4 regions of the Paenibacillus marchantiae genome follow, and region 3 is predicted to be linked to each of the others. Evidence: riboswitches for the same ligand, from Rfam matches in the RefSeq annotation. Region 3 holds a riboswitch; each other region holds the start of a gene.
The links. Region 3 has a riboswitch for cyclic di-AMP ahead of PTQ21_RS24035 (3D domain-containing protein). Riboswitches for the same ligand answer to the same signal wherever they lie in the genome.
Positions count from the first base shown of each region.

Region 1 (7,730 bases), 2.0 Mb from region 3:
CTGCTTCAACATCGCCAAAGGCCCAGTGTGTGGAAGGAACATCCTTCCACTGTGGCTGCGAAACGTTCGTGAGCGGTGCTCTGCCCAAAGCTCTGTTGATTGCTACAACGGCTTCCGCTCTTGTCAGTAAAGCATTCGGTCGAAAAGTTCCATCTTTATAGCCTCTCAGAATGCCTGCGCTTTGCGCTTTCAAAATGGCTTCCTTGGCCCAGTGACTACCGATATCCGAGAATCCATCGCCTGAATTCTCGGAAGCCGGACCAAGAAGGGACACAAGAGTGGCCATCTCCGCACGAGTCAATGGCTGATTTGGCTTAAACGTCCCATCCTTATAACCATTCATCAACCCCATCTTGCTTACCTTAGCAATGGCGTCGGCTCCCCAATATTCTGACTTAACGTCACTGAATACAACAGCAGATCCTGTGCCTTCTTTCTCAGATACCATTGCGAGTATGGTTGCCATCTCTGCACGGGTGAGCTTGTTATCCGGCTTGAACAACCCGCCCGGATATCCTTGAATATACGCCTTGTACGGAATATCTTGACCACCCTCTGTTCCTGTTGTCCCGTCTGTATTTCCAGATTCAGGAGCTGGCGCAGGCACAGAAGTGTCTGAAGGCTGGACGACAGGAGTCGATGGTCCACTTGGATTGGATGGACCACCTGGATTCGACGGATTCGTTGGTTCACCGTTTCCAGTAGGGACAGTAAATTTCAGTTGATCGGCCAGCATGAGCTCACCGGATTTCTTCACAGCTTTGAGTGTATGCTGGCCTTTTGCCAGTCCTGAAATGCTGTAAATCTCCTGCTGAATCTGCCGGCTTGGACTGTAGGCGTTCACGGTCTGCACCAGCTGTCCGTCTACATAAATGTCCACTTCGCCCTGTTCTGGTCCAGTCGGTGTAATCATACTTATTCCAGTGCCCTTGAAGGTGTATTCGAAAGAATCCCCGTCCACCACCGTGGAATGCACATCATTGAGATAATCACCGCCGAAGGCAAAGCTGAGGTTCAGCGTCCCCACTGACTGCGCAGCAAGATACGATTTTTTCAGTGTAACTCGGTTCCCTGCAACTGTATAATCGGACCCCGGAACCAGATCAAGTGATCCGTTAGTAATACCACTGAAGCTTTCCACCTGTTGCAGCAGCGTCACATCAATGTCTGTCTGAGCGGAAGCTGACTTGTCGAAATCCGCGGTTACCGGATTAATTAGATTCGGAAGCTCAACTTTGAGCATATCGAGCAGCATATACTCCCCCGATTTCTTCACTGCCTTGAGCGTGTGCTGCCCATCCGGCAGCCCCGATATGCTGTACAGGTTCTGCTGTGCCAGCCGACCGTTACGATGGGCGCTGACTGTTTCCTTGAATTGGTCGTCAACATAGATATCCATGTCTCCCTGTGACTGGTCAACCTCCGTAAATAACTGGATCCCCGTTCCCTTGAAGGTGTATTCAAAAGAATCATCGTTTTTTTCGGTATACTGCACATCGTCCTTATAGTCACCCAAACCTCTGCCAGTGCTTCGTGACCAGGAGCCGTTGTACTTGATTGCCGGATCGTCGTTATTGATCATTATAAATCGAATGCCCGTAGTATCGCTGATCCTTATTGCCAAAGACTGGGGATCACCCGCGCTAAAGATTACGTTTAGACTCGTTGTCCCTTTAGGCAGCTGCGTGAGGTACTGCTTCCTGATAGTCAGCTTGTCATTGACCACCGTGTAGTCGTCATCACTGAGCAGCACCCCATCATTTTCAACGCCGGTCAGCATATTGCCGTTCAAGGACAGCCTCACGGTGACATCCTTCTGTTGTTCCGTCTCCTTGTCAAAGTTTGCAGAGGTCGGACTAATGGTGCTGTTCTGCCCTCCAGGAGGAATTTCCATGGTTACTCTAAGCGCATCCAGCAACATATACTGGCCCGAGCCCTTGACCACCTTCAAGGTATGTGGGCCGTTGTCCAAATCAAGTTTGCTGTACAAAACCTGCTGGACTTCCCTTTCTCCACTGGTATAGGCGTTTACAGTTTCAGATGCTCCATTATCGAGGGTGACAATCATGTCTCCTTGGTCTTTATCCTTCTCCGTCAGCAGTTCAATGCCTGTGCCCGTGAAACTATACTCAAAATAATCGCCGTCTTTTTCAGTAAAATGCACATCGCCATTGTAATCACCGTAACTTCTGCCGGTATTGGAGTTCCATGAGCCCGTGTATTTAATACTGCTGTCATCATCATTAATGTAGACCTCATTGGTAACAGTGGCATCTTCCACAGAGATTGAATTTGCAGCATTGTCAGCTTCAGCGTCCAAGGCACCCCCTTGACTGCTATTCGCTGGACCAGTGCCAGAGGAATCCGTAATCGCTATGCTCAGATCCTGTCTCCCATCTGTCTGCTCCTTGCCCCCGTTGCGCTGCCAATCCCCGCTATAGAGCATGCCTGTATCATCGTCATTGACGGCTGATGTGCCGTTCAGTGCGGTTACTTTAAGCATCCGGGAAGCATGGGGTTCTAGCACGCCGCCACTGAATTCATGATTAAAATTCCCCAGCTCGGAATGGCTCCAGAGATCACGGACAGAAGCCGGACCGTTGAGGCCAAGATCGCTCCATTTGACTTTTACCTCCGCACTCTGGTCGCCCAAATTGAACAAGGCTACACTGTAAGTACCATCTCCGTTATTGGCATACCAAACCTGCTGCTTGGTCTCCATGGAAACCGGATGGCCTGGACGTCCAGCCTGATTGACGGCAATGACTTCGTCATTAGTAAGCAATTCCAATCCATAGCTGTCCAGCCTTGTTAAATCATCACCTGTATAAAGCGGTGCTGAAGAGATAGACCAGAAGGTCGTGGCCGTTTGCCGCTCAACCTTGGTCAGACCATCCATCGAGCCATTCCCGACATTCAGTGAATCGAAGTCGTTCCAGCCTCCGGGACCTGCATCCCGCCACCAGAGGGCAGCGATGGGGAACAAGCGGGAAATACTCGACCATTCGGTCAATCCCTTACTGCTGTCGTAAGCTTCAACGTCCCAGTCGATCCTCCAGCCGTTTGCATACTTTTTCCAGAAGTCCACGTAATTGTGATCAAGCGCCCAGGAAAGCTCAAACCAGATGTTATTTCTGTCCAGGGCTTTGGACCATGCCTCCACATCACCACGTGCATCCCGGCTCAGATTATTGATTCCCGATCCTGGCGTCACACTGTCGAATTTGACAAAGTTGATACCCCACTCGCCAAGAAGATCCGCGATGGAGTCAATGTACTTCTGTGAGCAAGGGTTCGAAAAATCAATTTTGTACGTGTACGAATCCCAAGCATCCATAACAACGAGCGGTTTTACTGCAATATCTTGCATACGACATGCCCCGCCCGACCCATAAACCTCAAGATTTTTATCATAGGCGGTGATTGATAATCCCGGAATCAGATAGATTCCGATCTTCTGTCCGTTATTATGGACGTAATCAATGACCTCCTGAAATCCATTTGGATAAAGAACAGTACTCGGAATAGGACGGCCGTATTCATCTTCGTCACCGTTCCAGCCAGCATCAATATTAATGTATTCATATCCATGGGCTTGAAGCTTCTCACGCATGGCGTCCGATTGCTTCTTTATACTCTCGGCCGATGTCCAGTTACCCGGCCCGTCATATACCTGCATGCTGTAACTGCTCCAACCCATATACGGCTTTTGGGCCAGACTCTTATCTGCTGCTTGTGCCACATTACCTGTCGTTCCCATAATCCCGAACTGCACCGCCGCAATCATAAATACCATGAAACACATTGCCATCCTTTTTCCGATTCGTTTCAAATTATCCCTACCCCCTCTGAATTTGGTCATTCAAATTCCTGTTGATAGCGCTTCCACACGAGAAGAGAATAGTGGATGAGGCATTCCCAAGATAGGTACAATTCGGTATTTTACGTACAATTAACCTGAAATATAGGGGCAAACCGTCGCAGAACAAACATATTTCCATTAATGGATAAATAAACAAATGGAAACTTCATTTTTGCTCAAGCCGAGGGAATGGGTTGAAAAGAATCAGGAAAAGCAAAGATCAAAATCTGTAAACAAATAAAAAAGGTTCCTAGAGTGGCAGCAATGCCATTCTAGGAACCTTTTTCGTGTTACATATGATGCGGTCGAGAGGACTCGAACCTCCACGGGGGTTAGCCCACACGGACCTGAACCGTGCGCGTCTGCCAATTCCGCCACGACCGCGTATGTCTTATCTCCGAGAAATTATATCGCGGCGACAAGAGATAATATAACATGTGCAGGTAATTAGTGTCAACAAAAAAAATATAATTTCGCCTTCAATGATAAAGCTTTTTATAAATTATATCTTTGAAGGCCAGTTGCCATACCAGGCATACCCGCCTCTTCTTTCCTTATCGATATCGCTGAGTTTGTATTTCACAACCCCATCACGTCCTACGAAGATCGGTTTATCCGTTCCAATTTCGTAAAAACGTGCCCAAATTGGCGATGCACCTGAATCAGCTACGAGTTTGCTATCTCCGTTTTCTCTGACATACTTGTATCCTGTAATTTTCACGTTGTTGAACCAGGCTTCTGCCGCTTGAATGGAAACCTTAATTTTCGAGTTCGACGGTCTTGTTTTCAAAAACTTTACAATCGTACTGCTCTCTCCAGCACTTAGAGAAGGCACTTCATATATCCTTGCTCCTGCAGGTTTTAGGGAGCTGGAATCATGCTGCTGTCCCCATGCAGTCAGTTTACCATTTGCTACAACCTGTGTATTGAGAATAGCATCTACACCTTTGGCAACTGATTTTTTACTGCGATCCGCAAGAGAGCTGTCGATGAATGAGAAATCACCTTTACGTGCACCTACTTCATCCAGCATGTACATGACATTAATCATGGCATCGTCGTTGAAGGTAATGTGTTTGTGATAGCCTGAGCTCTGGTATACTTGTGGCCATCCTCCATTGGAGTACTGCATATTTAACAAAAAGTTGATTCCTTTGATGGCAGCAGCCGAATATCGCGGATCATTTGTCTTTTTAAATTCCTTGGCTAATCTTCTAATTTCTGAGTATGTAGCTTTATTATCAATCGTAGATTTGGCCCACTCACCACTTGTTTCTTTGTAATCCTTCTTCCATCCCCCGTCAGGACGTTGATTCTTCAAAATATCTGAGATACTTGCTGTCGTTCCAGATGCGTCTGCAGCAGATACCTTAGCAGCAGGCTGAAATACCATTCCGACAACAGAGAAAATCATTGTACATGCCATTACCAAAGATGCAAACCTTGCTTGTGCCTTCAACATCGTTTAGAACACTCCCCAATTCATTTTCTGCAAACTGTTTTCCTTGAGCGTCTACCCTCCTTATATTTGTTTTAAACCCAAATTATTTCTTTTCATCCAATAAGTGGATTATACAAAAAGAATTCTATGCAAAACAATGAATTTTGTCAATAATTGCAACAATATGTAACAAATTCTTTGTCTTAACCTATAGGTATCGTCTAATCGAAATGTGAGAAAGCCAATAAATTATCCAATTTTTCTCCATTTGAAACAGTAGTTACTTTTTTGTCATCTATTAAAACCCAATATTCGAGTTATTTCTACATAAATAGCGATAATTCCGTTAACATTGAGATGATAAGAAGTGTTCAAAATCGGTTTGACATTTTCGCATTTATGCAATATAGTTTCAAAAGGTTACAAAAACTTAATTATTCATTTGCCGAGTTTCATGTTTGAAAACGGGGGAACCATTTTGGGTGAATTATTCTTATACATAGGAAATATAGGGAACCTTCTACCGAACCCTTAGCTAACTCCGTAGGCATCGAAGGGAGAACAAAAATTTTGAAAAAGCTTATCATCTCCATTTTTGGAGCAGCAGTTCTATTTACATCCGGTGCAGCAAGCACAGAGGCAAGCAGTATCAACACCGTCGTTAACAACATGACAGGCATACCTTACAAATGGGGTGGCACAACAATGGCCGGATTTGATTGCTCTGGATTTATGAGATATATTTTCAACAAATATAGCATTGAATTACCACGCACTTCCCAGCAACAAGCTAAGGCCGGAACTCCGGTATCCAAAGCTAATCTGCGTACTGGTGACATGGTATTCTTTAATACGATGGGCAATGGCATTTCACATACAGGTGTATATATTGGGGGCGGACAGTTCGCTCATGCTTCAAGCAGCAAGGGTGTCAGCATCACACAATTATCCAATCCTTACTTCAACGATCGTTACGTAACAGCACGCCGGGTAACAGGACAATTTATGTATAACAAAATGCTGGGCAAAATATAAGTTTGATTTGATATAGTGCAAAGAGGAGGCTCCGGGTGAATCCGGGACCTCCTCTTTGTTTGGGGCTTTTGTTTACAAATCCGGTGTGCTGTAGACTTCTATACTTAATGTAAAGCCTTCTGTACTCTCATTGCACCCTGAGACAGCGCATGGCCTCCGCCTACCGCTCCAGCCACAGCAACCGTCTCCATAATCTCCTGATCGGTCGCTCCTTTGGCACGTGCCTCTTCCACATGGTAAAACGTACATACCTCATTGTTCGCAAACAGTCCAATACCCAGCGCAATCAGCTGTTTGGTCTTGGCATCAATCGCCCCTGCCTGAAAGCATTCTCCAGTGAACTCATGATAAGACTTCACCACTGCTGGTAGCACATCGCTTAATTCACCAATCTGATCTTTATAGGCATGAACCTTATCATTCATCAGTGTCATGGTTACCGCACATCCTCTCGGCTGATATGTTACAAGCTCTCACTGTACCTATCTTCTCTCCCGAGAGGTGTAATTATGCCAAAACATCCATGGTAAATGAACCTAAATAGGCATGTCCTATTCTTCGAGCAGGCTCTCGCGTGGTTCGCTGAACAATTGATATCGGTAATTCCGATCAAGCTTGACCACACGACGATTCTGACGGCGAATGAGTACCTGCTCCCCGTCCCAAGCCACTACAATACCTGTCACATCATTGGACTGAATCTCGTCCCGTACTACCCTTACTTTTTCACCCGATAAACGCAGTGCATCCAATTGTGCATCACTGATCATATTTATGGCGCCTACTTTCCCAAAAAAATTATTTACAAAAAGAGACCTAAATGAAAAGTCATTTAGGTCTCACGTGACTGTATTGGACTGTCATGTCATTCGAAAGTATGTCCCGACTGAAAGTTACCGCTGCGCGTGCTCTTTGCTGTCGTTCTTCTCAAACCAAAAATCAAGCACTTTGGCGGACATCACACGTTCTTCAAGGTACTCCACTTGATGCGGTGTAAATTGTTCTTTCCAAGAGAAGGACAACTCTTCGCACAAGCCTACAATCGTCAGCAATTCTGACCAGGCAACGTAGCGTTTGTACCAGAAAAATTGAGGATGTTCAATCATATAGGGATAAAGGTCATCGAATTCCGTATGTTTACAATCCAGGGCACGCTCAAAATGTACTTTCGATTCCGCCAGCTTATCAATAAAAAATTGTTCTGTTGCCGGTTGGTTACCCATGGTGTTGCCTCCTCTCCCTAACATAACCCCATTATAAATGAAATCAGCGGTCATGCAAAGGCATTGTTATAAAAATAGGCACTTTTTCCTTTAAAAAGTCACAATTCGTTATCGTCAAATTGCACGGTGCCATCGTTCAGTGAACGAATGCGCACCAACGCTTCAACCG
Region 1 covers NZ_CP118270.1:3,379,831-3,387,560, reverse strand. Annotated here, with positions in the region: gene PTQ21_RS15635 (X2-like carbohydrate binding domain-containing protein) at 1-3,811, opposite strand, end outside; tRNA gene PTQ21_RS15630 (tRNA-Leu) at 4,163-4,246, opposite strand; gene pelA (pectate lyase) at 4,365-5,324, opposite strand; cyclic di-AMP (ydaO/yuaA leader) riboswitch at 5,737-5,868, shown strand; gene PTQ21_RS15620 (C40 family peptidase) at 5,874-6,338, shown strand; gene PTQ21_RS15615 (carboxymuconolactone decarboxylase family protein) at 6,443-6,772, opposite strand; gene PTQ21_RS15610 (hypothetical protein) at 6,890-7,108, opposite strand; gene PTQ21_RS15605 (hypothetical protein) at 7,232-7,561, opposite strand; gene PTQ21_RS15600 (xanthine phosphoribosyltransferase) at 7,660-7,730, opposite strand, start outside.
Region 1: another riboswitch for cyclic di-AMP. It lies ahead of PTQ21_RS15620 (C40 family peptidase); the one in region 3 lies ahead of PTQ21_RS24035 (3D domain-containing protein).

Region 2 (7,730 bases), 2.9 Mb from region 3:
TGATCCAGTACACCCGAACCACCATTCAATGCGCTGCTCAGTGCGGAAGCCATCTGTTCAAACTTCGTTGCATCTATAGAGCTCATAGAGAATAATGTGATAAACAGAGCGAGCAGCAACGTCATTAAGTCGGAGTAGGGAAGCAACCAACTCTCGTCTATATGTTCTTCATGCGGTTCGTGTTTTTTAGCCTTTTTCACCTGATGAGCCCTCCTTCTCTTCCAACTGTCTACGTTCGGAAGGTGTCAGGAATACAGATAATTTTTGATTAATGGCAATGGTGGATACACCAGATTGTATGGATAACAAGCCTTCAACCATCATCAGCTTGATTTCCATCTCTTTTTTGGACATCCGCTTCAGTTTATTGGACATCGGATGCCACAACACGTAACCACTAAAGATACCGAGAAGTGTCGCGATAAACGCCGCTGCAATTGCATGCGAGAGCTTTTCCATATCACTGAGATCGGCAAGCGCTGCGATGAGGCCTACAACGGCCCCGAGTACCCCGAGTGTTGGTGCATACATCCCCGCTTGCGCGAAGATCAAGGCACCGCCACGATGGCGCTCTTCTGTAGCATGAATATCTTCCATGAGTACATCACTTACAAATTCCTGATCATTGCCGTCAATAATCATACGCATACCGCCGCGCAGGAACTGATCATCAATATCTTCGACTTTCGATTCAAGTGCAAGCAAACCTTCACGACGGGTGGTGGAAGCCCAGTCCATAAATGTGCCGATTAGAGAAACACGGTCAATCAGTTGTTGCTTTTTGAACAGTACCCCGAATAGCTTGGGGATTTTTTTAACTTCAGACATGGGAAATGCCATGAAAATAGTTGCTGCCGTACCAACAAAAATAATAACGTAGGCTGCTGGGTTGTTAACCAGGTTGATAAGGGGCGCACCCTTCAGGAACATACCCACTACAAGTGAAACCAGCCCTAAAACTAGTCCGATAATCGTTGAAATTTCCATCATACACCTCATCCATGAGATAAAATTGAATCCTTTCAAGCGGCTTTATTCGGGCTTCCGGACGAACGTTACACCGCAATCCGTTTAATGTTAGGCATCCTTTAGGGTTGCAGAAACAGTTAAAACGGTCATGTATAGTATTTATCGACCAGATGGCCTTTTTTTTTAAGGGTTATTTTCAGGTATAATAAGATCAAATCTGCTCCTTAGGGGCTAAATAGGAGTGAAAAGCCAATGGGCGTAAAGCATGGACGAGATTATGAAGGAATATTGACAGATTTGACAGAGGCTATAGGCCGAATACCGGACCGCTATGTTTTCTTTGAAATGGATGAGGAAGAATGGTCGCGCCTTGGTGTAACAGAGCAACTCGAAGTGGATGAGGCATTGGCGGAAGATCTGTTCTATGCACTGGGTGAGGAGTCGGTCATTCCGGTAGGAAGTGGAGTGGTCATTCATGACAAGGATCAGCACCGAATTCATATCTTAATTGGGGAAGAAGAACTGACTTTTGTACCGCTCATTTAGTATGCTCCTATAAGATATTTTGCATGGAAAACCGAGTTGGAGAATCTCCCTAAAGCCTTATGGTTAGTGGATCTAGCGCCATTTGTACTATTGGAATTTGAGGCTTGTCCGTGGTAAGATGATAGTCATGAAACGGGCGAACCGCAGGGCGGTGGACCTATGCGTTTGGGTTGCTATGGGTAGCACCAAAGGTTTCGGTGGCAGCATGGACAGTTGTCTGTGATAAGCCATCATATGGGGAGGAAGATAACGTATGGTTTTTTCGCAAGAGGAAGTCGAAGCTCATCTGGGAAGGCTGGAAGGCTGGGAACTGGAAGAGGGACGATGGATTGTCCGCAAGTTCGTATTTTCCAACTACATGAAAGGGATTGCATTTGTGGACGAGGTCGCAGCGATTTCGGAAGCGTTCAATCATCACCCTTTCATTACGATTGACTATACAACAGTCACACTGCGTCTCACATCATGGGATGAAGGTGGCATCACATCTGTAGATATTAAAGAAGCAGAGCAATATAATGAGGCTTTTGAGAAAATGAGGTCGGAATAACCTGGATCGGTTATATCGCACTACCGGAAATGAGTGAAGCATACATGTCAGACGATAATCAGAACAAACCTCTTATTGCTGTCGTAGGCAGCCTTAATATGGATCTGGTGGTGAAGACAGACATCATTCCTGAGGAAGGCGAGACGGTGAGTGGGGAGGAACTGCACTATTTGGCCGGGGGCAAAGGCGCCAATCAGGCGGTTGCTGCTGCACGACTGGGTGGACAGACTACGATGATTGGTGCCGTAGGTTCGGATGGTTTTGGTGAACGCCTGTTGCACAGTCTAACGGAAAGCGGGGCGGATGCCTCGCTAGTTCGCATTCTGGATGATACCGTTACAGGTACGGCCTCTATCTGGCTCTCCAAAGGAGATAACCGGATTATTGTTATTCCTGGAGCGAATGGGCAGGTTATGCCTGCGATGCTGGAAGAGGCGGATACGGTAAAAAGCCTGACTGCAGCCGCAGCGGTGCTGCTGCAGCTGGAGATCCCGCTGCCTGCGGTCACCCGCGCCGCCCAACTGGCGGCTGAAGGCAGCGCATTGGTGGTGCTCAACCCGGCGCCTGCGGTGCCGGGTCTGCCCCAGGAGCTCCTGCGGTGCGTCGACGTCGTCACGCCGAACCGCAGCGAGCTCGCCGTGCTCACCGGCCGGGATGATCTCCGGCCGGAAGACGTGGATGCGGCGGTCGCAGAGCTCGCCGCATCCCTCGGGGCCGCTGTCGTCACGACGCTCGGCCCCGAGGGGGCTGTGTACGCGGCAGCGCCTAGCGGCCGCGTTCAGGCAGAGCGTGCCGGCGCGTGCCGTGCGCCCGGCTACGCCGTAAGCGCCGTCGACACGACCGGCGCTGGCGATTGCTTCAACGGCGCGCTGGCAGTAGCCCTCGCGCGCGGAGAGACGCTGGACGCGGCGGTAAGCTTCGCCATGGGCGCAGCCGCGTTGTCGGTGACGAAGCTCGGCGCCCAGTCCGGGATGCCGTCCGCACGTGAAGTGCAGGCTTTCCTTGCCGAGCAGAAGGCAAAGACCCAGTAATATATGCATACTTTAGGTGAATCAGAGGCAGGCTGGAAGGATACGCTAATGCATCTATTTAGCCATAGCATGGTGGATGTTTTCATCGGAGCATCCCTGAAATGACCAAGAGGCTCTTACTTCCCAGTACGGGAGAGTAAGAGCCTCTTGTCTGTATGACCATTGATAAAACGAGTAACCCTGTATTACCAATAAGGGTTGACTACGTTGCGCGTCTAGCGCCAGCGTGGTTTAGAGCATGAGTAAAGAGCAGAGGATGATTGAAGCCATCACACTCTCTATACATGCCCCCTGCCACAAACTGATCGCCTTGAACATCTTGGATTACTTCTTCTCCGCCAGCCACATCGCAATATTCGCGATTTCTTCATCCTTCAGCTTGTCTTTGAACGAAGGCATACCGCCGCTTTTACCTTTGACGATGGTCGTATAAATCTTCTCCACATCGTCCTGGCTGCCAATCTTCTGCAGACTAGGGCCCATGCCCCCTTGAAGCTGATCACCGTGGCAGGTAATACAGTTTGCTTTGACCAGTGCCTCAGCCTGTCCTGCATCCATTGTAACTTGCGGCATCGTCGGTTTCGCTTCTTCTGCAACTTCCTCTTTCCCTGGAAGCGTAAACATTAGTACAATAGCTAAAGCGCACGCTGCAAAAAATACCCCGCTCATGATCCATTTGTGCATCCCTTATGTCCCCTCCAGAATGAAAGATCATCTAACTTGAAACTATCCATATCATTATAACGGAACCTGTAGTGACATCATAGCATTTTGTGGTAATTTTTTGAACTAATCACATAACCGGGGACTTTTTGGGGTGATTTCAAGCCCTAGTTATTCGCGTGGACCTTCATAGACCATACAGTAAAAAGGTTTCAAACCACCCGGTGTCTGTCGTTCGTATGTATCCTGCGTAACAAATCCGGCTTTGAGATAGACACGAATAGCCCGGTCATTCCAGGTCAGAACTTCCAGATCAATTTCGTTTGCAGGGTTCCGGCGAATGGCTTCCTGCACAATGGCCGAGACAAAAGCCGTTCCTTGACCATGACCACATCGATCGGGGTGCATGCCAAGTCCGATGCGGGTTACACCTTCAAGAGGGAAGTACTGAGCAAAACCGCAAATCTGCTGATCCTCTCCCAGCACCACCGCATATTGTTCTTTCCGTAGCTTGGGATCGCCGAATTCCACTTCAAGTGCTTTCATCTGCTCCCAGGGCAGCCAGCTATAAATATTATAAGGCGGGTCATACTGCCAATCGCAGATTAGTTCCGCGTGTTCTTCTTGCATGGGCACAACGTGAAACGTCACAGGGGCTTCATCCATACAACTGCACGCTCCTCTCATTGTGAACAAGCTATAATGATTTTGATTTGTCCATATACATATACATATGTCATTCCATATCTAAACTTGTTTTCACTCTACAAAAGAGGCGTTCATTTGGCAAGTCCTCGTTTTTGAAAAAAAGTGAAACAAAAGTTCCGGTAATTTCGTTTATATTATAGTGGGATGGGTAAAAACATTATAAGAGCACGGGCAAAGCAATGAAAAATAGCTTTAAAAAAAGTTAAAATTAGGTTTGATAGCTATCCCGAATATGTTAAGGAAACGAAGCACAAAAAAACCGCCGGATAACATTCCTGCGGAGAATGTACCAGACGGTTCTATTATGCTTCGTTACAGTAAAGTTATTGTTACAGCATGACGTTGCTCGGCTTGTCCCTATTCAATGGCCAATGTCTCATATGCGTCCGTGCTCATAATACGTTTAGCGCCAACATAGCGGTTGGCCCAATAGCTTTCGCTTAATTCGCTAATTGTAACTCCTTTGGAAGAAGAGGAGTGTGCAAACTTCCCATTCCCTACAAAGATCCCTACGTGCGAGACCCCTTTGCCCGTTGTATTGAAGAATACCAGATCACCTGGTCTCATTTCCATCCGGGATACCGAATCACCCATGTCGAATTGTGAACTCGATTGGCGAGCCAGATCAATGCCCAGCTTGTCGAATACATAACTTGTGAATCCAGAGCAGTCAAAGCCGTTAAGCGTTGTTCCTCCGCTTTTGTATGTAGTCCCCATTGCTGAATCAATAACTTGGTCCATTTTCGAATCTGCGAATGCGCTGCCTGCTCCAAGCGATAATGCGAATGTGAGGCTGAGTACAGCTGCGGTTAATTTCTTCTTAAACAAGAGATATACCCCTTCCAATGCCTGCGAGGTTAGCTTAAGGATTCGGTTGAAGGTCCCCTATGATCCCTCTGTTGCAAGATCAATTCACCCATAACTGGTTCCCCCGCTTCCCAGGTGCTAGGAATTTGGCTATGCTAGTTATGCACCTGCGAAATCAAGAAATGACGATTAAATTTTAAGTAGTTACAAATATGAAGGTAAAGATTACAAAGTTGTTACTAAAAACTCACTGCGATTATTGTAACAGAGGTATATCACTTTGGCAACGTTTAACAACAAAATTAACAAAAAAACCTCGACCTTTGACGGGGAAAGGTCGAGGTTTGCTTGTTTAACGGCATTTGAAGAATACAACTTTACATAGAGATGGTAACCGTTTTTAACCGTTCGATTTAATCCTTGACCGAGTTGGACTGCCATAGGCGGAAATGGGCACATATTTTCCACAGGCTCAGCAAGCACCGGGCAAGTGGATACGTTTGTTGTAGGATAAGGCCAGTTAAGCCGGTTAGTAACCATGAAGCTGAAGTAAAGGCGCCAAAGACCAGCAGATGAAGGCCGCCCAGCAGGACAGCAATGCCGATTAGAGTGATGACTTGGCGTAGTGCAATCCATATAGCTTGAAACGTACCACGTGCTCCGCCTTCCCCATCGGGAGCTGAGATACCAAACTGCATGTACAGTAGGACATGATGGATAACCCACCCGTATACAATCCAACCAGCAACATAGGGAATACCAGGCAAGAGCAGATGGAGGGAATGAAAACCTTCCATAAAGATGGAATAGAGCTTTGGCGCGAGCCAATAAGCGGGTAGCAGCAGTAATATAGTCCGAATGGTGTGGAGCAACAGCATCGGTTTCCATAAATTTTTGATACCGCGAATGAATGGAATGCGCTCTTCCGAATGGTTATAATGCTGGAGCGAGTAGAGCAGCCCTGCCTGAATGAGTGGGCTAATCAGAATCCGTATCAGCAGCATAGCCCCTAAAATCCATAAATAGCGGTGAACCTCCGGATTCGTTGTCAGACCGAGTTGGCTCTCCATTTTAAATAAAATCGTACTGAGTTCCCCTGTATCAGGGTCAGGATAACGCAGGAGCAGCGGAACCACAGCTGACTGCACCATCCGATAAAGAAAGTATCCCCATACTAATTGATAGAGAAATAAGAGTGCCGCAATGAACATATGCTGACGGACGAGAAACCAGCCTTCACGTATTTTCGCTTTCACTGTATCCACCTCACCATGACAGACTTCCGAATATGGCTTCTATAATTTTGGTTGCGCTCATGCTCCAGCGGGATTTAGTTGGCTCATCCAGTCCGGCTTTCAGAAAATTGTTCATATGATGGTTCTCCAGCACAATCGTGTATAGCGGATCAGTCATAGCCCAGGAAACAGGGGAAGTATAGGTCAGTTTGTAGGTAATGCGCTCCTCGCTACCATCCCATTCTTTCGTCATGGTTTTCCCATCTTCGAACATAATTCGAACAGGAACCTTCTTATATTCACTCCCTTTTTTCTGCAATGTAACCGATGACTCGTACAACGTTTGGCCGTCTTTCAGGATAGGATTGATTGCGATCTTTTCCACTGCAAAGTCAGCCATGCCATCGCCGTATACATACTGATTAAAATAATCGGTCCAGGATGTACGCGTCACTTGTTCCACGACCTTTTGAAAATCAGACGAAGTAGGGTGTTTGAAGCGGTATTTATTCACATAGGTCGAGAGAATACGCTCCATCGTTTTAGCACCAACCTGTTGTTCTATTCCAAGTAATACAAGCTTGCCTCGTGTGTATACGTTTGCTGCATATTGATTCTGGGAATCAAACTTCCAGGAGTCCTGTGTCAGTGAAGCTGGAGAAGTAATGAGACCAGCTTGTACGGGCAGATTCGGGATAAGTCCGTATTCCTGTTCCATTACTTTGTCTTCTGCATAGGAGGTGAATCCTTCGTCCAGCCAAGCCTCTTCAAATTCATTACTCGCGACCATGCCGTAAAAATACTGATGCCCAATCTCGTGCACAACCGTGCGTTCCAGATCGTAGCCAGGAGCAGAATCATCTGCACCGAAGGCGGTGACCAAGGTAGGGTATTCCATTCCCCCTGCGCCATTCCCTGATTTGGGCGGGACAACGATGGACAGTGTGGAATACGGATAAGGGCCAAACCACTTGCTATAATTGGATAGCGCTGCTTTGGCGGCGTAGAAATAACGTTCCTTCAGATCCTCATGAGCAGGGTCGAGATACAGCTTGATTCTTACGCCTGGCACATTGGGAGCAGAGAAGGGTTCTTCTGCATAAACAAAATCAGGAGAGGCTGACCAGGCAAAATCATGCACATCATCGGCATAGAACTGATATACTTTTTCGCCGTTCTTCACAACCGCTTGCTGGGTTGGGAATCCAGTAGCAGCTACTT
Region 2 covers NZ_CP118270.1:1,249,551-1,257,280, forward strand. Annotated here, with positions in the region: gene motB (flagellar motor protein MotB) at 1-200, opposite strand, end outside; gene motA (flagellar motor stator protein MotA) at 187-987, opposite strand; gene PTQ21_RS05680 (hypothetical protein) at 1,222-1,515, shown strand; gene PTQ21_RS05685 (4a-hydroxytetrahydrobiopterin dehydratase) at 1,769-2,065, shown strand; gene rbsK (ribokinase) at 2,095-3,096, shown strand; gene PTQ21_RS05695 (c-type cytochrome) at 3,421-3,780, opposite strand; gene PTQ21_RS05700 (GNAT family N-acetyltransferase) at 3,931-4,425, opposite strand; gene PTQ21_RS05705 (C40 family peptidase) at 4,825-5,295, opposite strand; cyclic di-AMP (ydaO/yuaA leader) riboswitch at 5,299-5,436, opposite strand; gene PTQ21_RS05710 (hypothetical protein) at 5,688-6,530, opposite strand; gene PTQ21_RS05715 (M1 family metallopeptidase) at 6,541-7,730, opposite strand, start outside.
Region 2: another riboswitch for cyclic di-AMP. It lies ahead of PTQ21_RS05705 (C40 family peptidase); the one in region 3 lies ahead of PTQ21_RS24035 (3D domain-containing protein).

Region 3 (7,730 bases):
TCCATACGCTTCATGCCGGCACTTGCAGTATCGGAGCCAAATCCGTTCAGCGCCTTGTTGATTTCGGTTTGAGCTTTTGCAGCGTTGTAGCGCGCAACCAATGTTTCACGTTTATTTTTCATTTGGGTCAACTGTTTGCGCATTTCGTCCAGCTTGCCACGAAGGTTATCGGCAGAAGCCTTGTTTTGATCATAGCTTGTTTTGTATTCAGCCATCTTCTCTTCAGCCACTTTTTTCTCTTCCAGTGCCCGACGAGCCAAATCCATATTCTGTGCACGCGCTGCTGTATGTGCTTGCTCCTCACGTTTCTTCACGAGAGCTTCCTGTTCTTCGAACAGCTGCTTGAATTTCTTCTCAATAGCGATCTGTGCAGCAACAGCTTTCTCCGCATCTTCCAGATCTTCCTGCATATCTCGGATATATTGATCCGTCATCTTGATCGGATCTTCTGCCTTGTCAATAATAGAGTTAATGTTAGACATCGTTAAATCGCGCAATCGTTTGAAAATGGACATTATGGTATTCCTCCTAGTCGATAGTTCATCCTTGTATATAAACATACATACGTGGCAATGTTCTACTCGTTTCAATTTTAACAAAAAAAATCATAAAAAACGATTTTAGCCTACTTAGCGTCCATCGAACTATTGAATCAGTTGACTAGTTTGGCACAGCTCTTCATCAAGCAGCTTCTCTGCAGTCTGCACAATCTCATCAATCTGCATGCGCGTAATTGCATCAAAGTGAATCCCCATAATCACGGTCACGGTTACTTTTAAATGTAGGGCAGCCTTACGTGCGAGCCTTTCACACAGCTCTTGCTCTTTATGCCCCGGAATATGCATCGTAGCCCCGCTTACCCGCTCACGGTCCGGATAAAATGTCGCTACTGCTCCAATATGTGATCTGCCTCCAGTTACCATAAACACCTTGTCTTCCCCTGCCTCAATCACCTGTAAACGAACGGAATTTAAGTCGTATGTACTCATCCTGATCCACCTGTCCTTTTCTATATATATATGGTGGAATTATGGCTCCGATTTGATAAATCAGCAATGAAACATCTCACATTATGCATAAATACGGATGGCCCCGGGCATACCAAAGAGAACGCAATTTGGGAAAAGGAGGCACTAACATGCGTATACGCCTCATAATGTTATCCATCATGGTCATTCTTCTGGGAGGAAGTTACGCTCCTGCTCAGTTATGGGCTTCTTCAAGCCCGCAAACCGAACCTGCTTCGAAGTCTGATTCTTCTGAAGAAGAACAGTTGACTCTGGGACAGCTCAGACAGAAATATGCGGATACATTCAAAACAAATGGCCCCTCGACAAAAAAGGTCGCACTGACTTTTGATGACGTACCTGATCCACGGTTCACCCCGCAGGTGTTGGATATTCTAAAAAAATACAAGGTGCGGGCTACGTTTTTCATTGTGGGACATCGCGCTGAGAAACATCCGGATTTAGTGAAACGCATGGTAAAGGAAGGGCATATTGTTGGCAATCACAGCTACAATCACCCGGAGTTCAGTAAGCTGTCCATGAATGCATTTCGCAAACAAATCTTACATACCGGGGATATTATTCGGAATCTGGCGGGGTACACGCCCAAAATGATTCGTCCACCTTATGGCGACATTAATGAGCAACAGCTGCAATGGGCGGCCAAACAACATTACAGCATTGTGAATTGGAACGTCGATTCCCTGGACTGGAAGGGCCTCTCCAAAGAGGAAGTCAAACAAAACATCCTGTCGGCCGTTAAACCAGGTTCCATTGTTCTGCAACATGCAGGAGGCGGTGTCGGATCGAAGCTGAGTGGTACCATCGAGGCGTTGCCTGAAGTTATCGAGGAATTGCGAAACCGCGGGTACGAGCTGGTGACTTTGGACGAAATGCTGGAACTGCCAAAGGGTAAATAGGTCAAGATCCCTGAAGTTGGATATTCAAAAGGGTGTTCTTCCATCACATTATTGTGATTGGAGAACACCCTTTATTGTTTAATTTAGATTTAGTTGGAGTCACATATGATGATGTGCAGCTACGCTTTGATTTTATTTCAAAATGTAAAGTTCAACATCCTGAATACCAAATGTGCTCACGGATTGCTTGCTGCCAGGAATAAAGATATCGATCTTGTGACCTTTAATGGCACTACCCACATCACGAGCCGTTGCGACAAATGCCTGTTTTGGCAGTCCGGGATGTGTATGACCTGTCACCAGTACCTTTGTACCCAATGGAATGATACTTGGGTCTACTGCAATGGTACCCAATTCAAGCGGATTACCGAAGTAATCCACGGCACCCCATCCTCCATTTTCGGAAGCGTCTGCGGAGTATGCTGTTGCTTTGACGTCGACAGCTTTGCTGTAATCAAACGTTTTACCCCAGGCTTGTACAACTTTACTATCTGCATTAACGTCAAGGCTTGCGGCAGTTACCGTTTTGGCCTCCGTTTTAGCTGCTGCAGCAGAAGCTGTGTTCGTTGTTTTACCAGGGATCGTAATTTTCAAACCACCATAAATGTTGTAAGCTGAAATGTCATTGTTAGCTTTAATAAGAGCGTTAAGTCCAACTCCATATTGTTTGGATAAGGTGTAGAAGGTATCCCCCTCTTTGGCCACATGAACTGAATCAGCATGAGCCGGAACGGCCTGAATGAGCATTGCTGCTGTCAGCAAAGCTGTTGCTGTTTTGGCTATACGTTTCTTGTTAATCATGGTCTTCCTCCCTCATTATGCCTGCGAAGTTAGTTGTCGGATTCGGATGGAGGAAACCACCCTATAGGTTCAATTACATTAATAATTTATGTAGCCCTAATTCACCCCAAGCCGTGTGCAAATGATTCTTCCCCAAGCACACTCTGCATCGTTACATCCCCCACACTCCCAACTCCGGAAGTTTCGGCAGGAACAAATATATCACAACTTTGTAACCAAGAGTCGTAGTAAATGTTACCATCTGGCTAATTCACTTCAATATTTTTGCTGAATTCAAGCGACTTTTTCAAAAAAATGTCTATTTGAGCTTATATCGTTGATGACAGAAACGTTACTTTTTATGTAAATCCGTGCGTATTCACACGCAACAAAACAATCCCTGCCGACAGGTCGCCGACAGGGATCTATGAGGGAATAAGAATTCTCATCCACAGTATATATTTTGCATTTTCATCCAATTCATCCTAATGATGACTTGGATGTATTAGAGCACTTTAGCAAGGAAGTCACGTGTACGTGCATGCTTAGGCTCACCAAACACTTCAGCAGGTGTTCCTTCTTCTACAATAACCCCACCATCCATGAACAGGATGCGGTCCCCTACTTCGCGTGCGAAGCCCATCTCATGCGTTACAATAACCATGGTCATGCCGCCCTCTGCAAGCCGCTTCATGACATCCAGTACTTCACCGACCATTTCAGGGTCCAGTGCTGAAGTAGGCTCGTCAAACAGCATGACATGCGGCTGCATCGCAAGCGCTCTTGCAATAGCTATCCGTTGTTTCTGTCCTCCGGACAGCTGATTAGGATAAGTGTCTTTTTTGTCAGACAGGCCAACCGTCTTCAGCAAATCTGCGCAGATTTGTTCCGCTTCCTGTGCAGATTGTTTTTTCACTTTAATGGGAGCAATCGTAATGTTCTGCTGCACCGTTTTGTGCGGGAACAGATTGAAATGCTGGAATACCATCCCCATTTTTTCACGAGTTGCATTAATGTTGTGTTTAGGGTCAGTGATCGAAACTCCTTCAAAATTAATTTCGCCGGAAGTTGGCTGCTCCAGCAGGTTTAGGCAGCGCAAAAAGGTACTTTTTCCCGATCCGGACGGACCGATGACCACGACAACCTCGCCTTTGCCAATTGTTACGTTAATGCCCTTGAGCACATCGTTATTTCCATATGATTTGTGTAATTGTCTAACGTCTATCACTTGCACTCAACTTCCTTTCCAGTCGACCCAGCAGCTTGGACAAAATGAACGTCAGCACAAAGTAAATGGCCGCTGCAATCAGGAATGGATTCATTCCTTGGTACGTAATGTTTTTGACTACACTTGCCTGGTACATAATGTCCACCATACCAATAACCGAGATGATGGAGGATTCCTTGATAATGGTCACGAATTCATTACCGATCGCCGGCAACACCGCTTTGAACGCTTGTGGAAGCACAATGAAGCGCATTGCCGCACCTCTACCCATTCCCAGGGAACGAGCTGCTTCCAACTGGCCTCGATCCACACCCTGTATACCAGCGCGGAAAATCTCGGCAAGATAGGCACCACTATTAATGGATAGTGTGATAATCCCCGCCTGAAGCGGCGTGAAATTAATCCCCAACGTTAGAGCAAGACCGTAATAGATAATCATCAACTGAACCAGCATTGGTGTACCACGAATAACTTCAACGTAAGCTGTTCCGATCCAACGCAGAATTGAAACGTCATGCAGACGTAACAGACAGATGATCAAACCGATAATTACCCCGAATATTACACCGAGTGCAGACAGTAAAAGGGTGTAACCTACGCCTGTTGCATAAAAGCTTTTGTATTCCCAGAACACTTGAAAAATGTTTTGATCTTTTTTCACCTTGTCTGCCATCAACTGGCTTGCCTCGGTAACCAACTGATCGATTTTATTTTCGCTTTTCAGACGTTCGAGCGTTCCGTTCACTGCATTCAGCAATTCCGTATTGCCCTTACGAATCCCGATTGCCGCTTCGGCCTGCTCCTCATCCGGAATAGCCGGTGCTAATCCAATCACATCATCCAGATAACCGGCAGCCACCGTATCTTCAACGATCGCAGCATTTACACGATTGGTCTGCAATTGCAGCACGATATCAGATATTTTATCAAGTGCTGTCAGTTTTGCGCCTGGGATTCCCTGGCCAATCGTTTCCTGAATGGAGCCTTTTTGAACTCCAATCTTTTCATTTTCCAACTCCGCCATGGTTGGATATTTATCTTTATCCGCATTGCGAATCATAATGACTTGCTTTGATTTATAATAGGTATCGGAGAAGTCAATGCTTTGTCTACGATCATCTGTTGGCGTCATTCCCGAGATGACCATATCCACACGACCACTCTGCAACGCAGGAAGAAGTCCGTCAAAACCCATATCCTCTATTACAAGTTCTGCGCCAAGATCGGCAGCAATTTCTTTAGCAATCGAAATATCAAATCCGACAATTTGGTCTTTACCATCAATCACTTTATGGAATTCATATGGTGCAAAATCGGCACTTGTACCGAGCACCAGCTTTTTACTGCCTGAATTGCTTGTAGTTCCCGTTGCCAACGCAACAGGTGCAACCGTAGTAAGCAAGACCACAAGAGCTAGCAGCATCATGGTGTAACGACTAATCAATTTCAACCCTGTTCTCCCCTTATAATACTTTGTATGCTTTCTGTTGTTGATGCCTGAGTCATTATAAAGTAGAATGCATGATTATGCAATGAATTTCGACATTACAAATCCTGACTAGTTTCTGAAAAATAACCGCAACTATGATATAATTATTGAATTATTTTCATTTTTGCTTAAGGAGTCCACCATGACACATACCAAAACACAAATTTTAACTGTAATTGATCAATATGCTTCCCGTTTTAAAGAGATTTCATCATACATTGGTGCCAATCCGGAACTTGGTAACGAAGAATACCTCGCCTCTGCTCGGTTAAAAGAAGAACTTGCCTACCACGGTTTTTCCGTAGAAGCTCCTGTTCTTGGCTTAGATACCGCATTCATCGGTACGTATGCTGCATCCAAACCAGGTCCGACTATTGCCCTGTTATGTGAATACGACGCACTTCCGGAAATCGGTCATGCTTGTGGACACCATCTAATCTGCATGATGAGCCTCGGAGCTGCGGTAGGTCTGAAGTCCATACTGGATGAAGTGGGCGGAACATTAAAAGTATTCGGTACACCAGCGGAAGAAACGCGTGGCGCTAAAGTTCCTATGGCTGAAGCAGGTTTATTTGATGACTGTGATGTCGCGCTAATGGCTCACCCTTACTACGCCTATGAGAAATCTGGAAGCTCCTTGGCTATTGATGCCGTACAATTTGAATTCCATGGGAAATCTTCACATGCTGCTGCAAGTCCACATGAAGGCATTAATGCCCTAGATGCGGTGATCCAGACATTTAATGGCATTAATGCGTTCCGACAACAAGTGAAAAGCACGGTTCGTATTCACGGTGTTATCAATAGCGGAGGACAGGCAGCCAATATTATTCCTGACTATGCTTCAGCCCAATTCTATGTACGTGCCTCGACGAGAAAAGAGTTGAATATTCTCACTCAACGCGTAATTCAGATCGCGGAAGGTTCTGCTCTGCAAACCGGATGCCGGCTTGTTACATCTAATTATGAGACTTCCTATGATGAGATGGTCACGAATGAATCATTATCTGCTGCTTTTAGTACTAATCTGCTTGAACTCGGCATTTCTCAAGAGGAGATCGTGAGTGGGAACGACCATGGTTCTATGGATATTGGTAACGTATCCTTGCGTTGTCCTGCGATCCATCCTTATATCCGTGTTGTGGACGAAGTTCATACGCTTCATTCCATTGAATTCCGTGATCTGGCGCTTCAGGAACGGGCCCTGGATGGTATGATCCTTGGAGCCAAGGCACTTGCTGCAACTGCTTATGATGTTCTTACACAGCCTGAATTGCTGCAAACCATTCAAACAGAGTTTAAGCAAGCAAGTCGCTAAGTTTTTCGCAAAATGCTGCGTCTTAACAGTAGGGTGTTCTGCAGGACCTGCATTTGGGGTCTTAAGGAGCGCCCTTTTTGTTATCATAAATACGTATATACGGACACAAGCTGGAAATGCTGTGAAAAGAAAACGTTGAAAAATGTTGAAATTTTTACATTTAGCGGCTGTACTTATGGTTCACATGCTGTCTAACTTGGTTATTTATAGCTATAACTTTATCTTAAGTTCAGGAGGTGTTGTCATGCTGCTCGAAGCGATGTACCACGTTCCCCGCGATAAATGGGCTTATGCTTATAATCCCTCGACGATTCACCTGCGTGTACGAACGAAGAGAGACGATGTACAATATGTGACTGCACTGACTGGTGATAAATACGATTGGAATGGAACCTATAAGGAAATTCAATTGGAGAAAGCGGCTTCTGACAGTATGTTTGATTATTGGGAAACGGCAGTTAAGCCCAAATTCAAGCGTCTGACTTACATCTTCCGTATCACCGCCGGTACCGAAAATATATATCTGGCTGATAACGGAATCCATTATGCTCCCCCTTACCCTACAGGAGGATATTATGAATTTTCCTACATTCATGAAATCGATGTATTTAAGGTTCCCGAATGGGCCAAAGAAGCCGTGTTCTACCAAATCATGACCGAAAGGTTTGCTAATGGGAATCCCGACCTGAACCCTGAAGGAACCCAGGAATGGGGTGGCCGACCTGAACTGGATAACTACTTTGGCGGAGACCTGCAAGGTGTGCTCAATCACCTGGACGATCTGACTAAACTCGGTGTTAATGCCATTTACTTTACCCCGCTGTTCCAAGCAAACTCCTACCATAAATACGATACCGTTGATTATAAAAAAGTAGATCCTCATTTCGGGGACAATGAAATGCTTAAAAAAGTAGCAGAACAATGTCATCGCCGTGGAATCCGTGTCATGCTTGACGCGGTTTTTAACCATTGCAGCGAAGACTTCCCT
Region 3 covers NZ_CP118270.1:5,358,851-5,366,580, forward strand. Annotated here, with positions in the region: gene PTQ21_RS24020 (PspA/IM30 family protein) at 1-515, opposite strand, end outside; gene lpdD (prenylated flavin chaperone LpdD) at 645-989, opposite strand; gene PTQ21_RS24030 (polysaccharide deacetylase family protein) at 1,139-1,927, shown strand; gene PTQ21_RS24035 (3D domain-containing protein) at 2,060-2,728, opposite strand; cyclic di-AMP (ydaO/yuaA leader) riboswitch at 2,731-2,927, opposite strand; gene PTQ21_RS24040 (amino acid ABC transporter ATP-binding protein) at 3,213-3,935, opposite strand; gene PTQ21_RS24045 (ABC transporter substrate-binding protein/permease) at 3,922-5,385, opposite strand; gene PTQ21_RS24050 (M20 family metallopeptidase) at 5,567-6,742, shown strand; gene PTQ21_RS24055 (alpha-glycosidase) at 6,987-7,730, shown strand, end outside.

Region 4 (7,730 bases), 2.8 Mb from region 3:
CCCCATCTGCCCGCACACTTCGGCAAAGGATTGGTTGCGAATGGCCTGCTCCATTTTGGCAGCACTCGGATGACGAACAATCTTGTCGCTGCGGAAACGTCCATAGACATCGGCTGTAGACACATTAATCGGCGGCTTGGCCAAGATCACCCAACATTGCGGGGGATTCGGAATTGGTGTCAGCTTCTCCCCACGGCCTGTGGCGAGTGCTGTTCCGCCTGTAATGCAAAAAGGCACATCCGAGCCCAGTTCTGCTCCAAGTTCCTGCAGCTCTTGATCCGGAATGTTGAGACGCCAGAGGCGATTCAATCCACGCAGCGTTGCTGCTGCATCACTGCTGCCACCAGCAAGTCCGGCGGCCACCGGTATTTTTTTGTCCAGATGAATATGAACTCCGGTTTTCACGTCGTAACGCTCTTTGATAAGCCTGGCTGCCTGAAAAGCCAAGTTCTTCTCATCCAGGGGGATATATCCCGCCTGACTGGAGATAAAGATCGTGTCACGAGGCAGCTCAGACATTTCCAGTCGATCGGCAAGATCCACCATCGTCATGATCATCTCAACTTCGTGAAATCCATCTCTTCTTTTATGTAAAACGTCTAGCATCAAATTGATTTTAGCAGGCGCTTTTTCGTAAATTTTCAAGGCGTTCACCCGTCCTCACCTTTTCCCTAAGACAACTTAACATATTATATCAAAATGGGGCTGTCAAGTCATTTCTATTCCGCATCCATGGGGAAAAAGCGAGGTCATTCCTGCCGGATTGCCCCGCTCTCCAAACCGATTGAACCGGATTACGATTTGCGTGCCGCTTCTTCCGCAAGTTGAATGGCCCGTTTCACCATATTGCCCGCATCCTTCGCTTTGATCCCGCCCCAACCTTCCTGCTGGACGGTATCATAGAATCCTAGGTCTTTTGCCAGTTCATTCTTGAGTTCATCCGACATTACACTTCTTCTTCTCCGGCTCATGGGTCATCCTCCTCGAAATAGTTCATTCATGATAAGTCCATTTGTATCCGGGACTATTTGCCCCCAGGCCAAGAAAAATGCCTTGAACCTGTCCAAATAGTATGCCGCTTCTTCCCCAGACTCATTCCTGATCAACTATGCCTCTCCGATGAATCGAGCGGGATTATTGCAAAAATAAAAAAAGCGACCTGCCCAAGGGGGCAGAATCGCCGTAAATCGATACTTACGTCTCCATGTAGGAGCTATGCGTCTGGCTGCCTGGATCAAATACCATGACTTCCACCGATTCCGTAAGTATATCAGCATAACTGTAGGATACTCGCTTGAAAGTTTCTTGCTCCTCATCAAGCTTAACAATAAAAACAGAAGGGTACGTTTCTTCCAATACACCCGTACGCTCAATGGTCTTACGGCGGCCACCATTAGCCCGCAGCATAATTTTCTGACCGATATGTGCATCGAGATTGCGTTTGATATCCAATAGCGTATTTTTAGCCATTGTCGACGACCACCTCTTTTCTTGTCCATTATACCGGATTTTACAGTCATTGTCAAATCAAAACTAATTATTATATCAGTATCAAAAAGTTGTTGTCAATGAATTTTTTTGCAAACAAAAAAAGCCCCTAAATGGGACTTTCTTCTGCCATCATTAGACGGCTGATGGATTCACTTTTAACGTGGATAAATCGTTCAATCCGGGCAGACCTACCCGATAACTTCCCCGTGTCTCTACACCGCCCACACCCTGGCTACCACTAATCGTGTTATGCAAAATGTCATTCATGTTCACCGTTTCCCGCACCGACGTGAAGGCTGCCTTAGCTGCCACATAGACCGGGTCCAGGGCATGAATGAGAATTCGTCCTGGTGAACTGGCAAAGTTCGCTCCAGCCCGCAGCAAGGCCTCAAAGTGGGACTGACACGCGCCAGCTACAATCGTGAGCGCATCGAGATGACGTTCATATTGCCTAGCCACCTGAATAGCGGATACGAAGTTCTGCGAATTCTTGTAGCTTCCCAGACTATATAAGTCATAGGGCTGACGGGTCTTGAGTACCCCATCATGGCCAGTAATGACAACGATATCCGGACGCACTTTGGGCAGCAGACGATATAAAGTGTCCGCCATGGCAGACTCGTGTACATATTGACCCTCTGCGGGAACACGAAGCTGCTCATAAAGGTTCATGCTTTTTTTTAGATAATTAGGATCGCCATCCAAGTGCAGCACTTTGCCAGGCATCTCGAAATAAGCGGGTTCTTGTTGAACTGACCATTCCTGAACTAAACCTTCACGATTCCGCTCGGCCTGTTCCATTCGATTCTGCTGCAGGCGTGAGAGCGTCTGATGTGCTTTCACATGGGCCTGCCTCGTCTTCGCACTCTGCGGTTCATAAGGAACCTGTATCAAATCGTCCACAGGGGAATCGGCTAACAGCCGGAACTCGGTCCCTTTAATGATGGCACCGTCCGACTGGAGGCCTTCCAACCGGAAAGTCACATCTCCACCGTATGACTTTCGAACGACCAAGTCTCCGATATTCATCAACATAATCACCTCTACCCCATCGTATGGGCAGAAACCCGGATTGGTTCATCCGAATTTTACAGAGCTGATCGTACCCCAGCTTCCCACATTACGGTACTGAGTGTCGCATACTCCTGAAGGCTCAATGTTTCTCCCCGTCTTGAAGGCTGGATACCGGCCTGCTCCAACAACTGATCAGCCTGTTCTCTGTTCTCCTTCGTGAAGAAACGGGCTTTCAGATTATTGGAGATGGTTTTTCTACGCTGCGCAAAGGAAGCCTGTACCACTTCGAAGTAATGTGCCTCATCGGGAACTTCAACCGGTGGTTGTTCACGCACCTTTAACTTAATTACAGCCGATTCCACATTAGGCTGTGGAATAAAGACCGTGGGCGGAACAATACAGACCAATTCCGGCATACTGTAGTACTGAACCGCAATGCTCAAACTGCCATAGTCCTTTGATCCTGGTGCAGCAGCCATGCGTTCAGCCACTTCCTTCTGGATCATGACCACAATGCTGTCTACAGGCAGCTTCTCTTCGAGCAGCTTCATCATGATTGGCGTCGTTACATAATAAGGCAGATTGGCCACAACACTCACTTTATCTACCGTTCCAAAATCGGTGCGGAACAACTCAGCTAGATCCAGCCTCAGCACATCCCCGTGATGCACACGAACGTTTGGATAAGGCTGCATCACTTCACCCAGAATCGGGATCAATCGCTGATCAATCTCTACAGCAGTTACAGGACCGGCTACCCGAGCCAGACGTTCTGTGAGTGCGCCGATCCCTGGTCCGATCTCAAGTGCGCCCTTGGACTCGTCCAGATCAGCTGCATTTACAATTTTGTTCAATATATTTTGATCGATCAGAAAGTTCTGACCCAGGCTCTTCTTGAATGAAAATCCGTGTCTTTGAATAATTTCTTTGGTTCGTTTGGGTGTTGCAATTTCTACGGTTTCTTCCATGCCTTTCATACGCTCACAATCCTTCACGTTCAATTTGCGATAATGCTTCGGAGAACTCTTCCCGGGTAATCTGGAATACACTCAACCGCTTGTGGAACTGCTTGCCATTGCAATAACCTATGCCCAGCAGATTGCCCATCTCCATACGACGTGCAGCAGCCTGTGGGTGCACAATCAGTCCCGCCGCAATCAGATCCTCCCAATCGATCAAACTTGGTGCGCCTTCATATGACGTGTGTACACGTGCTAATGCATGACGAATCGCCTCCGGTGAAGCGTTCTCCACTCCGATATCGCCTTTGCGCGTAGCATCTGCCTCCGGAATGAAAGCATGCTTGCAACCAGGTACTTTATTGGCGATGATTTTACGAATACGTTCACCAGCATGATCCGGGTCTGTCAGTACGATGACACCACGTCTCTCTTGAGCAAGTGCAATCCGCTTTAGAATGCGTTGGTTGATGGCCGACCCACCGGTCTCGATCGTATCTGCCTGAACCGCACGTCGAATGGCTACGGTATCGTCACGGCCTTCTACCACGATCACTTCTTTTATCATGTTCCATTTCTTCCTTTCTAACGCAAAAAGAAGAGGAATATCCCTCTTCTCTGCCAAACGGCGGGGGAGACTGAATTCAGACCCCTCCGCCGCATATTCCGCATGAATCATTCATGCTTATATTTTATAGCATTCCCATTTCAAAGTAAAACGATTTTAGTTCGCTTCTGGCTTCACCGGACCAATCACATATACCGTCTTGCCTTTCTTCCGTCCGAAGTTCAGGGCATGCTTCACACTATCATAATACACATCAATTTTGTTGCCTTTAATGGCACCACCTGTGTCTTCCGCACGACGGAAGCCAAGGCCCTCGATATACACCCACCAGCCAATCGGAATGATTTTGGGATCAACCGCAATGGTGCGTCCCTCAGTTACCCGAGTACCTGATGCTGTTTTTGTGCCGATACCGGGCTCTTCAGAAGAGTATGCCGTCATGGATACATTTTTCAACACTTTTGAATATTTAAAAGAACTGCCTGAGACGGTAATTACTTTGCTGCCCGAGGCAGCGGTTTTCTTCGAGTTCGTGGTTGTTGCTGTTTTTGTCGTGGAAGTCTGCGCCGATACCGTCTGAATCACTGGCTCTTTCACAACAGGTTTGGCTTTGGTACCAATGGCGATCACTTTATCGACGCGATTCGTTGCGACCGATTTACCCACCATTTTTTTGGAGACCAATTCTCCATCCTGAAACACTTTTTCAATATGCTGTACAAGTGTGCCTTCTTTACCACTCACAACGACACGATTGTCGCCTTTGTACAAGCTAGGGTCAGCCGTTTTGATCACTTTATAAGCAATCGGATGTTCCACTTCCACCGTACGCTTTGTTACCCGCACTACACGGATTTTCATATCCGCTTCAATAGTGGTTCCAAGCGCCGGATATACTTTGTCTTCACTTGCAATTTGAATACCTGATTTTTTAATCGCATCTTTTACCGATGAATCGGTTGTATACAGAGTCTTGGTGTCCCCGTCTGCCGTAATATTAACTGGAACGGCCCGCTCAATAACGATGCGGTCTCCATCTGTGATCGCCCCATTCAAGGGCATGGATACCTGATCGTGAGGGCTGACTGTGATTGACTGCTCCTCCAGCATTTCCTGAAGCATTCCTGTACGAGTCTCTACCGCTTGAGCTTTGCCATCAATAACCAGTGAAATTTGTTTCCCGGCCTGACCGTAAACGACTAACAAGATCATGATTGTAAGCGCAATTGAGAAAATCGCGATCAATGCCATTTGACGCAAGTTCTCATGCTTCCACCGCAACGCGAAAGACTTACTGGATGATCGTGACTCATGGGTCTCTTCTGGTTGGAATGTGCCCACTTCTCCGTCCTCCTTCATAGCCTCGCCGTCTAAAGTAATGCATGATGTCTTTGACGCGACTATACCAAATTTTCTACAGAACACAGATCGGACCAACATAATCCGGTTCTGCACCATGAATCAATCTTCGCAACATGATGTCATCCTCCTGAATACTTACCGTATGATGACCGTATTTCTTTTATTCAAAAACAAAAAAGCCAAAGAAAGAGTTTAAGAGGAACTCTTTCGTGGCTTCCGAATGATTCTGAATATCGGAAATTCATGCACGAGGTTGCCTCTCTTTTTCCGCTTGCGAGGTTAGCTGTCGGGTTCGGGCGAAAGAGAGCCGCCCTATCTCCGGTCATCCGCTCATGGCGGACGCCCTTGAATTCACCCCGAGACCCAAAGAAGAAATCAAATACGGCTTCGCAGATTCATACGCTGCTTTTGGGTCAACGCATGTTGCGCATCGGCTGCAATCACCGATGTTTAAGCCCTATTGGTTCCCCCGCTCTCCGTTAACGGAGACTCAGCGAGACTGATTCATGAAAGTAATGTTGTTTCATCGGAAAGTGTCCCTTTGTTCATCCCCCGAACATCTGTCCAATTTTCCGCACAACAATTCACTGAAAAGATGATATCCTGTTTCTATGCATGTTGTAAAGCGTTGTTCAAGTACGTTTTTCTAAATATTTGGTTAAAATATTGTAATATTCTTGATTTATTTGGATCAAAAAGCAAATTAACTCCGCCTAACTCACTTTTTCACCCGTTTTTCTCGATCTTTTAACGAATCCCAAATCGTTCCATGGCATTTTTGGTCGTTATTGCTGCAATTTCCTCTATCGAAATGCCTTTAATTTCCGCAGCTGCTTCTGCAACCAGACGTACATGCGCTGTCTCATTTCGTTTTCCACGATAAGGGTGCGGTGTCAAATAAGGAGCGTCCGTTTCGATGAAAAATCGGTCCATAGGAACCTTCTCAAGTACCTCTTTGGGTTGCTTTGCATTTTTGAACGTGATTGGCCCTCCGAAGGAAAGATGAAAGCCTAAATCCAGACACATTTTCGCCGTTTCCCAGCTGCCAGAGAAGGAATGCATGACACCGCCTACTTCTCCAGCTTTCTCTTCACGCAGAATCTTTACAATATCTTCATGCGCATCCCGGTTGTGAATGACAATCGGCATATTCAACTCACGGGCAAGACCAATCTGTTGTCGTAATACGCGATGTTGAACCTCTTTCGGTGAAGTGTCCCAGTAATAGTCTAGACCAATTTCACCGATGGCTACCACTTTTTCATGCTTGCATAAAGATGCAATCCATTCCAGATCACCCTCTTGCATTGTGATTGCATCCACTGGGTGCCAGCCTACGGCAGCATATATAAAATCATAGGTTTCAGCCAGCTTCATCGTGGTTGGAATGGTCTCCCGGTTAAAGCCCACATTAATCATGCGACCAACGCCTGCATCCACAGCACGCTGAATCATTTCCTCGCGGTCCTCGTCGAATTGTGGTGCATCCAGGTGTGTATGTGTGTCGAACAACATCATGCTGTATTTCTCCCTTCATGTCGAATAAACGACTATCTCTTTTTAATCCATCCTGCAGTCTTAACCAGAACATAACTATTACTAAATTGGATCATGTTTTTTTTATATTTCTTTCATTGTTTGTTGAGCACAACATGTAGAACGAACAAGTTCCTTCATATCTATATGTGCTCATTTTTAGGCAATCGGGTTGTATTCTAATTACTTTGATTACAAAATTATGTCGATCTACATGTACTCTCCATTAAAGCAGATTACTGTATCATGAAAAATAGCTCTTTTCGAAAGCTTTTTTACATCATGATTCTTGAACAGCATTACGCATCATTTAATGGGAGAAATAGGGGCGTATATGGGACGGTAATTCATGAACAATCGCATCCACCTTATTTTGCGGATAATACAAATGATGCTTTCCACGATGAAGACCACTGATTGAACGGACAATGTCGGACACCTCTGACAACTCATGTAACTTGTCTTGCCGATCAAGCAGCAGAATCTGCTTGTCCGTGGATTCATCCGGACGAAACACATCATACGGATTATCCGTTGGAAAATCAATTTCTAGATCATACTCGGGATTGAGACCGGCTACAGTGAAGGCTTCCCGAATCTCTTCAATCATGTTTACGTCGATCTGTTCAATCTCTACATACTTATATAATTTGCGATCTATAAATCGTTCGCATAACTCACTCAGAACAGCATCGTCCTCTTTGCGCCACTGCATAAATGCCGTCTGAATCAAAGCTTCGTCCAGTTGTAAATATTCATCCACCGATAGATGTCCAGCGAATAACTGGGGTAGTGGATCA
Region 4 covers NZ_CP118270.1:1,174,033-1,181,762, reverse strand. Annotated here, with positions in the region: gene ispE (4-(cytidine 5'-diphospho)-2-C-methyl-D-erythritol kinase) at 1-645, opposite strand, end outside; gene PTQ21_RS05350 (small, acid-soluble spore protein, alpha/beta type) at 795-971, opposite strand; gene veg (biofilm formation stimulator Veg) at 1,195-1,470, opposite strand; gene yabG (sporulation peptidase YabG) at 1,624-2,520, opposite strand; gene rsmA (16S rRNA (adenine(1518)-N(6)/adenine(1519)-N(6))-dimethyltransferase RsmA) at 2,580-3,482, opposite strand; gene rnmV (ribonuclease M5) at 3,487-4,032, opposite strand; gene PTQ21_RS05325 (resuscitation-promoting factor) at 4,189-5,373, opposite strand; cyclic di-AMP (ydaO/yuaA leader) riboswitch at 5,647-5,900, opposite strand; gene PTQ21_RS05320 (TatD family hydrolase) at 6,142-6,912, opposite strand; gene PTQ21_RS05315 (HD domain-containing protein) at 7,241-7,730, opposite strand, start outside.
Region 4: another riboswitch for cyclic di-AMP. It lies ahead of PTQ21_RS05325 (resuscitation-promoting factor); the one in region 3 lies ahead of PTQ21_RS24035 (3D domain-containing protein).